DNA from 2 places in the Bradyrhizobium sp. AUGA SZCCT0105 genome. Region 2 is predicted to be linked to the other one. Evidence: predicted binding sites of a transcription regulator. Region 2 holds the regulator's gene; the other holds the start of a gene.

Region 1 (4,197 bases), on a different contig from region 2:
TCATGATCGGCGGCCTCGGCATCATGGCGCCGGAGCGGCGCGACGAGATCAACGCGCTCGGACTGAAGTCGGTCGTCTCCGGCACGCTGACGACGTGCCTGATGGGCGCGATCGTGGGGATGATGACAGCGCCGTAGCCCGGATGAAGCGCAGCGCAATCCGGGGCAGTGCTGACCGTGTGCGCGAATCCCGGATTTCGCTTCGCTCCATCCGGGCTACAAAACCGACGTGACGACGTAGTCGTCATTCCGGGGCGATGCGAAGCATCGAACCCGGAATCCATCAGGCCGCAAACCAGGTGGAAAAATGGATTCCGGGCTCGCGCTGCGCGCGCCCCGGAATGACGACGGTTTCCTACGCCTTCAGCTCCACCGTCTTGAACTCGGCCGGCAGGATCACCTCCAGCAGCTCGACATCGTCGGAGTAGTCCAGGATCATGTGCCGGATGCGCGGCGGCTGGGTCCAGGCGCTGCCCTCTTTCATCAGCGTCTCGCCCTCGCCTTCCATGTAGGTCTTCACCCAGCCCTTGAGGACGTAGACCATCTGGAATTCGACGTCGTGGAAGTGCAGCTTCGACACCTCATCCGGATTGCACGGTCCCTGCAACCGGATGACATGCGCCTGCGCGAGGCCATGGGATGCTGCTGATATGCCGAGGTCGCGGTACTTGGCATAGGCACGCAGCCCGTCGGCCTTGAAATCCTCTTCGCGGTGATGGCTGATGGCGATGCGCTGCTTCGGCCGCGCCTTGCTTGCTGTCTTGGTCGCTGCTTTCGGCGCACTCTTCTTCGCCGCGGTGACGCGGCCCTTGGACTTGATGGTCTTGCGCGCGGACGATTTCGCCGACGATTTCTTGGCGCCGGCGCCAAGCCCCGACCATTTCTTCTTCACCGCGGTCTTGGCTGCGGATCTCGATGCCGTCTTCTTGGCCATTGTTCGCCTCCCGTCTTTTTGTGACGGACGAAGGCTAACACAAGTCGCGCCGCGCGAGGTGGGCAAAGGCGCAGGCCGCGCCTTGCTTCCCTTGCCCCTTGCGGATCAATGCAGCCGGAACACGCCGTCGACGGCGCGCAGTTCAGCCGGCTTGACCAGCTTGGAATGCGCCACCGTCACCGAGAACAGCGGGCCCTCGAGCTTTTCCTCCCAGAAGGCGAGGAAATCCCGCAGCGCCGGAAACTTCGGAAACAGGTCGTAGTTCTGCCAGACATAGGTTTGCAGCAACGAGGGATGGTCCGGCATCCGATACAGGATTTGCGCCGTCGTCAGTCCATACCCCAGCAACTGCTTCCGGAAATCGTCGGAAACAACCCCACCAACTCGCGAGACCATGCCAACCTCCTGTGACGGAGCGCATTCACATGGCGGCCGACCCCCGCCGGACCACCGGCAATGGATGCGCTCACATGATACAAATGTGACGCACGCGACTAACCCATCTCAAGCCTAAATGTTTAATAGGTTGTTGAAATTTCTTGCGTTAGCAGCAGCTTACCGCATCTGCTAATAGCCCCGGCGACCCCTGCCGGGCGGCATTAAGGATGCCGAAATGATCTCGAAATGAACCTGGCAGCCGCCATTCGCGAGTGCCAATTTTTCTGCTAGAGCCACTTGCCCGCCGCCCAGGCTTGGCCTATCTCCTGCGCAGTCGGTCTGGCACTCGCCGGGCTGGACTGCTAACTCTCCAAAAATCTACAGCATCCGCAAACGTTTAGGAGGACTGCATGAAATTCCGTCCGCTTCACGACCGCGTCGTGGTCAAGCGTATCGACGCCGAAGAGAAGACTGCTGGCGGCATCATCATTCCGGACAGTGCCAAGGAAAAGCCCTCGCAGGGCGAAGTCATCGCCGTCGGCCCGGGCGGCCGCGACGAAGCTGGCAAGCTGATCCCCATCGACATCAAGGTCGGCGACCGCGTCCTGTTCGGCAAGTGGTCCGGCACCGAGGTCAAGATCGACGGTGAAGACCTGCTGATCATGAAGGAAAGCGACATCATGGGCGTGCTCGACGTCCCCGCTTCCAAGAAGAAGGCGGCCTAAGCGCCTCCTCGCTCCCCAAGATTCCTCCAGGGTAAAACCATTCCAAGGAAAAATTCAGATGGCAGCTAAAGAAGTCAAATTCTCCGTCGATGCGCGCGACAAGATGCTGCGCGGCGTCGACATCCTCGCCAATGCGGTGAAGGTCACTCTCGGCCCGAAGGGCCGCAACGTCGTGCTCGAGAAGTCGTTCGGCGCCCCCCGCATCACCAAGGACGGCGTCACCGTCGCCAAGGAGATCGAGCTCGAGGACAAGTTCGAGAACATGGGCGCCCAGATGGTGCGCGAAGTCGCCTCCAAGTCCGCTGACGCGGCCGGCGACGGCACCACCACCGCCACCGTGCTCGCCCAGGCGATCGTGCGTGAAGGCGCCAAGTCGGTTGCCGCCGGCATGAACCCGATGGACCTGAAACGCGGTATCGACCTCGCGGTCGAAGCCGTCGTTGCGGACCTCCAGAAGAACTCGAAGAAGGTCACCTCGAACGAGGAGATCGCCCAGGTCGGCACCATTTCGGCCAACGGCGATGCCGAGATCGGCAAGTTCCTCGCCGACGCCATGAAGAAGGTCGGCAACGAGGGCGTGATCACGGTCGAGGAAGCCAAGTCGCTCGAGACCGAGCTCGACGTCGTCGAGGGCATGCAGTTCGACCGCGGCTACATCTCGCCCTACTTCGTCACCAACGCCGACAAGATGCGCGTTGAGATGGACGACGCCTACATCCTCATCAACGAGAAGAAGCTCTCCTCGCTGAACGAGCTGCTGCCGCTGCTCGAGGCTGTGGTGCAGACCGGCAAGCCGCTGGTCATCGTCGCTGAAGACGTCGAGGGCGAGGCGCTTGCCACCCTGGTCGTCAACCGCCTGCGTGGCGGCCTGAAGGTCGCGGCCGTCAAGGCTCCGGGCTTCGGCGATCGCCGCAAGGCCATGCTGCAGGACATCGCGATCCTGACCGGCGGCCAGGCCATCTCGGAAGACCTCGGCATCAAGCTCGAGAACGTCACGCTGCAGATGCTCGGTCGCGCCAAGAAGGTGATGATCGACAAGGAGAACACCACGATCGTCAACGGCGCCGGCAAGAAGGCCGACATCGACGCCCGCGTTGCCCAGATCAAGGCGCAGATCGAGGAAACCACCTCGGACTACGACCGTGAGAAGCTGCAGGAGCGTCTCGCCAAGCTCGCAGGCGGCGTCGCGGTGATCCGCGTCGGCGGCGCGACCGAGGTCGAGGTGAAGGAGCGCAAGGATCGCGTTGATGACGCGATGCATGCGACCCGTGCGGCTGTCGAGGAAGGCATCGTCCCGGGCGGCGGCGTCGCCCTGCTCCGTGCTTCCGAGCAGCTCAAGGGCCTGCGCACCAAGAACGACGACCAGAAGACCGGCGTCGAGATCGTGCGCAAGGCACTGTCGGCTCCGGCTCGCCAGATCGCGATCAACGCCGGTGAAGACGGTTCGGTCATCGTCGGCAAGATCCTGGAGAACAAGGCCTACAATTACGGCTTCGACTCCCAGACCGGCGACTATGCCGACCTCGTCAAGAAGGGCATCATCGACCCGACCAAGGTCGTCCGTACCGCGATCCAGAACGCTGCCTCGGTTGCCGCGCTGCTGATCACCACGGAAGCGATGGTTGCCGAGCTGCCGAAGAAGAACTCCGGCGGCCCCGCAATGCCTCCGGGCGGCGGCATGGGCGGCATGGACTTCTAACGTCCAGCCACTCAGGCAAATTACGAAATGCAAAACCCCGGCAGCGATGCCGGGGTTTTTGTTTTGGGGTGCGTTGCTTTCCTGTCCGTGCTCGCAATAACTTCTCATGGCAACAGGAGAGCTGCGATGTCACGGCGGACACTGTCGGTCTTTACGATAGCTCTCGCGGTTGCCCTCGCCGTGATCTCGTTCAAGTCTTCACAGGCAAGCGCTGCCGACTCAGCCAAGGTCATCGGCGAGTTAGAGGCTTCCCGGCCAGACTGGCTTCCGAAGCTAGAAACGTGCCCGGCCGACGTCATGCCGACGCGTGAGACCACTCTCAGCTTCTCGATCGCGCGCTGTTCCGCCTCGCTCGATCGATGCGTCGACCGCTGTCACGCTGGCGATGCGAGCGACTGCTATTCAGCAGCGCTCGTGATCCAGAAGGCCGGCAGCGAGCGCCTGTCGCAGGCGCTGTTCCTG
Region 2 (4,197 bases):
ACAAGGACGTCGACAGCTACTCCGCCTTCACCGAAGCCGACGGCAAGACTACCACGGGGCTTGCCGCCTATCTGAAGGCGCGCAATGTCGAGCGGGTTTTCGTGGCCGGGCTCGCCACCGATTTCTGCGTGGCATGGACCGCGCTCGATGCGCGCAAGGCCGGCTTCGAAACCTATGTTGTGGAGGACGCCTGCCGCGGCATCGACACCCAGGGATCGCTCGCCAAGGCCTGGACCGACATGGACAAGGCCGGCGTCAAGCGGATCCAGTCGTCGGACATCGCGTAGGCATTCCGCGCGAGATCCGCATGGCCGAGCTTGAGGCGATTGTCGGAATTACAGGTTACCGCGAGACGGCGCGACCATGACGCACGACATCGAATCCCCGCGCATCTACCCGACCCTGCGCTGCAAGGACGCCGAGGCGATGATCGGCTGGCTCAAGACAGTGATCGGATTCACCGAGCACGTGATCTACCGCGACGAAATGGAACTGCGTGACACCGACTATGGCAGCCGCGATTTCGCCTGCCGTGACCCGGAAGGAAATCTCTGGAGCTTCGGCACCTATTGGCCGAAGGCGCATAAGAAGCCGCTGCCGTGAAACGACAGCAGCAAGCTCGCAGCTTCAGGGCTGGCGTCGAAGCGATCAGACCGTGATGTCGGCGCTCGGGGCCGCCTTGGCGCCACCCTTGGAGACGCCGACCAGCGCCGGACGCAGAATGCGATCGCCGATCATGTAGCCGGCCTGCACGACCTGCACCACGGTGCCCGACGGCACCGAGGTGTCCGGCACCTCGAACATCGCCTGCTGGAAGTTCGGATCGAACTTCTCGCCGATCGGATCGAACTTCTTCACGCCGTTCTTCTCCAGCGCGTTGAGCAGCGAACGCTCGGTCAGCTCGACGCCTTCGATCAGCGCCTTCAGGCCGGGATCGGCGGATTCCTTGGTCTCGGCCGGCACGGCATCGATCGCGCGCTGCAGATTGTCGGCGATATCGAGCACGTCGCGGGCGAAGCCGGTGATACCGTAGGTCTTGGCGTCGGCAACCTCGCGGCGGGTGCGCTGACGGAGGTTCTCCATCTCGGCCAGCGTGCGCAGCGTCCGGTCGCGCGCCTCGGCGAGTTCCTTGGTCAGCGCCTCAACCGATCCCACCTCGGGATCGTCAGGCATGATGTAGGGCTTCGAGACCACGGGCTCACCCGTCGGCGCCGAATTCTCGGTGTTATCATTGGCCCGGTTCGGATCGGTCATGGCTTGCCTTCTCGAAAACTCGCGTCGGTTCAAATCTTGGGGATTGCTGCCCGGGATATCGTGCTTTGGGCGGCGAAAATCAAGCGCAACATACCGGCCTCAGGCAGTGGGATCTCCAGTTCGGGCGAAGAAAACCCGTCAAATGAAGGCGAAATCCAGTCCGCTCAGCCACCCAGCATCTTGCTGACGATGCGCGCGGCATAGTCGACGGTCGGGATCACCCGCGCATAGTTCAGCCGCGTCGGTCCGATCACGCCGAGGACGCCGACGATCCGGCCCTGGGCGTCGCCGTAGGGCGCGATGATGGTGGAGGAACCCGACAGCGAAAACAGCTTGTTCTCCGAGCCGATGAAGATCCGCACGCCCTCGCCGCGCTCGGCACGGCCAAGCAGATCGATCACGCCGCGCTTGGTCTCGAGATCGTCGAACAGCGACTTGATGCGCTCGAGATCGTCCAGCGCATGCAGATCCTCGAGCAGATTGGCGTGACCGCGCACGATCAGTTGGCGGTCCTCGCTCTCGCCGCCGGACCAGCTCGCGATGCCGGCCGCGACGACCTTTTGCGTGAGCTGATCGAGCTCGGCGCGGTTTTGCGTCAATGCCGTCTCGAGTTCGAGCCGCGCTTCGGCCAGCGTCCGGCCACGAATCCGCGCATTGAGGAAATTGGTCGCTTCGATCAGGGCCGAGGAGGGAACGCCCGGCGGCAATGCCAGCACCCGGTTTTCGACCTGGCCGTCTTCGCCGACCAGCACGACCAGCGCTTTCTCCGGCTCCAGCCGGACGAATTCGATGTGCTTCAGCCGCGCGTTCGACTTCTGCGTCAGCACCACCGCCGCCGCACGGGTCAGCCCCGACAGCCGCGTCAACGCTTCGCCAAGCGCCGCCTCGACCGATTGCGCACGGCCGACGGCAGCAAGCTGGGTCTGGATCGATTGCCGCTCGGCCTCGGTGAGGTCGCCGACCTGCATCAGGGCGTCGACGAAGAAGCGCAGGCCGAGTTCGGTCGGCAGCCGGCCCGCCGAGGTGTGCGGCGCATAGATCAGGCCGAGCTGCTCGAGATCCGACATCACATTGCGGACCGAGGCCGGCGACAGCGGTAACGCGATCAGGCGCGAGATATTGCGCGAACCGACCGGCTCGCCGGTCGCGAGATAGCTTTCGACGATTTGACGAAAAATGTCGCGCGACCGCTCGTTGAGCTGGGCGAGCCCGGCATGCGGGGCGATCAGGCCTATCGGATCGTGGTGCGTCACACTCCCAGTCCTTCACAATTGCTGCCTAATCTGTCGCTCCCGGAGGCCGGTGACAAGCATGCATTCGGCCCCCCGGCACCGGACCATACCGGGGCCGAAAACCCTTGCCGCTGCCCCTTCCCCCTCCTACAAGCACGCCCAACCCACTTTCTCGGAATTCTGGAGGATTTCCAATGCGGCCAAGCCGCCGTGCGCCCGATGAACTGCGTCCCGTGTCGCTGGAACGCGGCGTCGTCAAATATGCCGAGGGTTCCTGCATGGTGAAGTTCGGCGACACCCATGTGCTGGTGACCGCCACGTTGGAAGAGCGGTTGCCGCCTTGGCTGAAGGGCCAGGGCCGCGGCTGGGTCACCGCCGAATACGGCATGCTGCCGCGCGCCACCCTGGAACGCACCCGCCGCGAGGCCTCCGCCGGCAAGCAGGGCGGCCGCACGGTCGAGATCCAGCGGCTGATCGGCCGCTCGCTGCGCGCGGCCGTCGACCTCGAGGCGCTCGGCGAGCGCCAGATCACGGTCGATTGCGACGTCATCCAGGCCGATGGCGGCACCCGCACCGCCTCGATCACCGGTGCCTGGGTGGCGCTGGCCGACTGCATCAACTGGATGAAGACCCGCAACATGCTGAAGACCAACGTGTTGCGCGACAACGTGGCGGCGATTTCCTGCGGCATCTACCAGGGCACGCCGGTGCTCGATCTCGACTATGCCGAGGACTCCGAGGCCGACACCGACGCCAATTTCGTCATGACCGGCGACGGCCGCATCATCGAGGTGCAGGGCACCGCCGAGAAGACGCCGTTCTCGGAAGGTGAATTCCTGGCGCTGATGGCCCTGGCGCGCAAAGGTGTCGCGCGTCTGGTCGACTTGCAAAAGATCGCGGTGGCGTAGTCAGATTGGTCATGCACCGCCGAATCACCGGAAGGCTCGTCATCGCCACCCATAATCCCGGCAAGCTTGCCGAGATGCGGGAACTGCTGGCGCCGCACGGCGTGGAGGCGGTGTCGGCCGGCGAGCTCGGTCTCGCCGAGCCCGAGGAGACCGGCGACAGCTTTCGCGCCAACGCGGCGATCAAGGCCATCGAGGCCGCGAAGGCGACGGGACTGCCGGCTTTCGCCGACGATTCCGGCCTCGTGGTCGACGCGCTCGATGGCGCGCCCGGGATCTACTCGGCGCGCTGGGCCGGCGAGGGCAAGGACTTCATGGCGGCGATGACGCGGATCGAGCGCCTGCTGCAGGAGCGCGGCGCCACCGCGCCGGACCGCCGAAGTGCGCACTTCGTCTCCGCACTGTGCGTGGCCTGGCCGGACGATCACCTCGAAGAGGTCGAGGCCCGCGCCGATGGAACCCTGGTCTGGCCGCCGCGCGGCACCGCCGGATTCGGCTATGATCCGGCTTTCCTGCCCGACGGGCACACGCGGACCTTTGGCGAGATGAGCAGCATCGAGAAGCACGGCCTGCCGCCGCTCGGGCTCGGCCTGTCGCATCGCGCCCGCGCTTTCGTGAAGCTCGCGGAGATCTGCCTTGAGCCACGCTGAACGAGAAGCTTTCGGCGTCTACGTGCACTGGCCGTTCTGCCTGTCCAAATGCCCGTATTGCGATTTCAACAGCCACGTCCGGCACGCGCCGGTCGACGAGGCGCGCTTCGTGCGCGCGTTCGCCCGCGAGATCGAGACCACGGCGGCACGGGTGCC

The links. The regulator HrcA, encoded in region 2, represses chaperone genes, less so after heat shock. The targets are predictions, from matches to a motif close to GTTAGCACTCNCNNNNNGNGAGTGCTAAC.
Region 1: groES (co-chaperone GroES) is a predicted target of HrcA. The motif match lies at 1,650-1,678, and genes of this name have one in related genera.

The regions. Positions count from the first base shown of each region.
Region 1 covers NZ_JAFCMK010000002.1:371,883-376,079, forward strand. Annotated here, with positions in the region: gene JQ573_RS10760 (NupC/NupG family nucleoside CNT transporter) at 1-137, shown strand, start outside; gene JQ573_RS10765 (cupin domain-containing protein) at 355-933, opposite strand; gene JQ573_RS10770 (usg protein) at 1,039-1,329, opposite strand; gene groES (co-chaperone GroES) at 1,722-2,036, shown strand; gene groL (chaperonin GroEL) at 2,095-3,735, shown strand; gene JQ573_RS10785 (sel1 repeat family protein) at 3,862-4,197, shown strand, end outside.
Region 2 covers NZ_JAFCMK010000010.1:96,991-101,187, reverse strand. Annotated here, with positions in the region: gene pncA (bifunctional nicotinamidase/pyrazinamidase) at 1-287, shown strand, start outside; gene JQ573_RS34005 (hypothetical protein) at 364-603, shown strand; gene grpE (nucleotide exchange factor GrpE) at 649-1,254, opposite strand; gene hrcA (heat-inducible transcriptional repressor HrcA) at 1,419-2,507, opposite strand; gene rph (ribonuclease PH) at 2,681-3,394, shown strand; gene rdgB (RdgB/HAM1 family non-canonical purine NTP pyrophosphatase) at 3,406-4,041, shown strand; gene hemW (radical SAM family heme chaperone HemW) at 4,028-4,197, shown strand, end outside.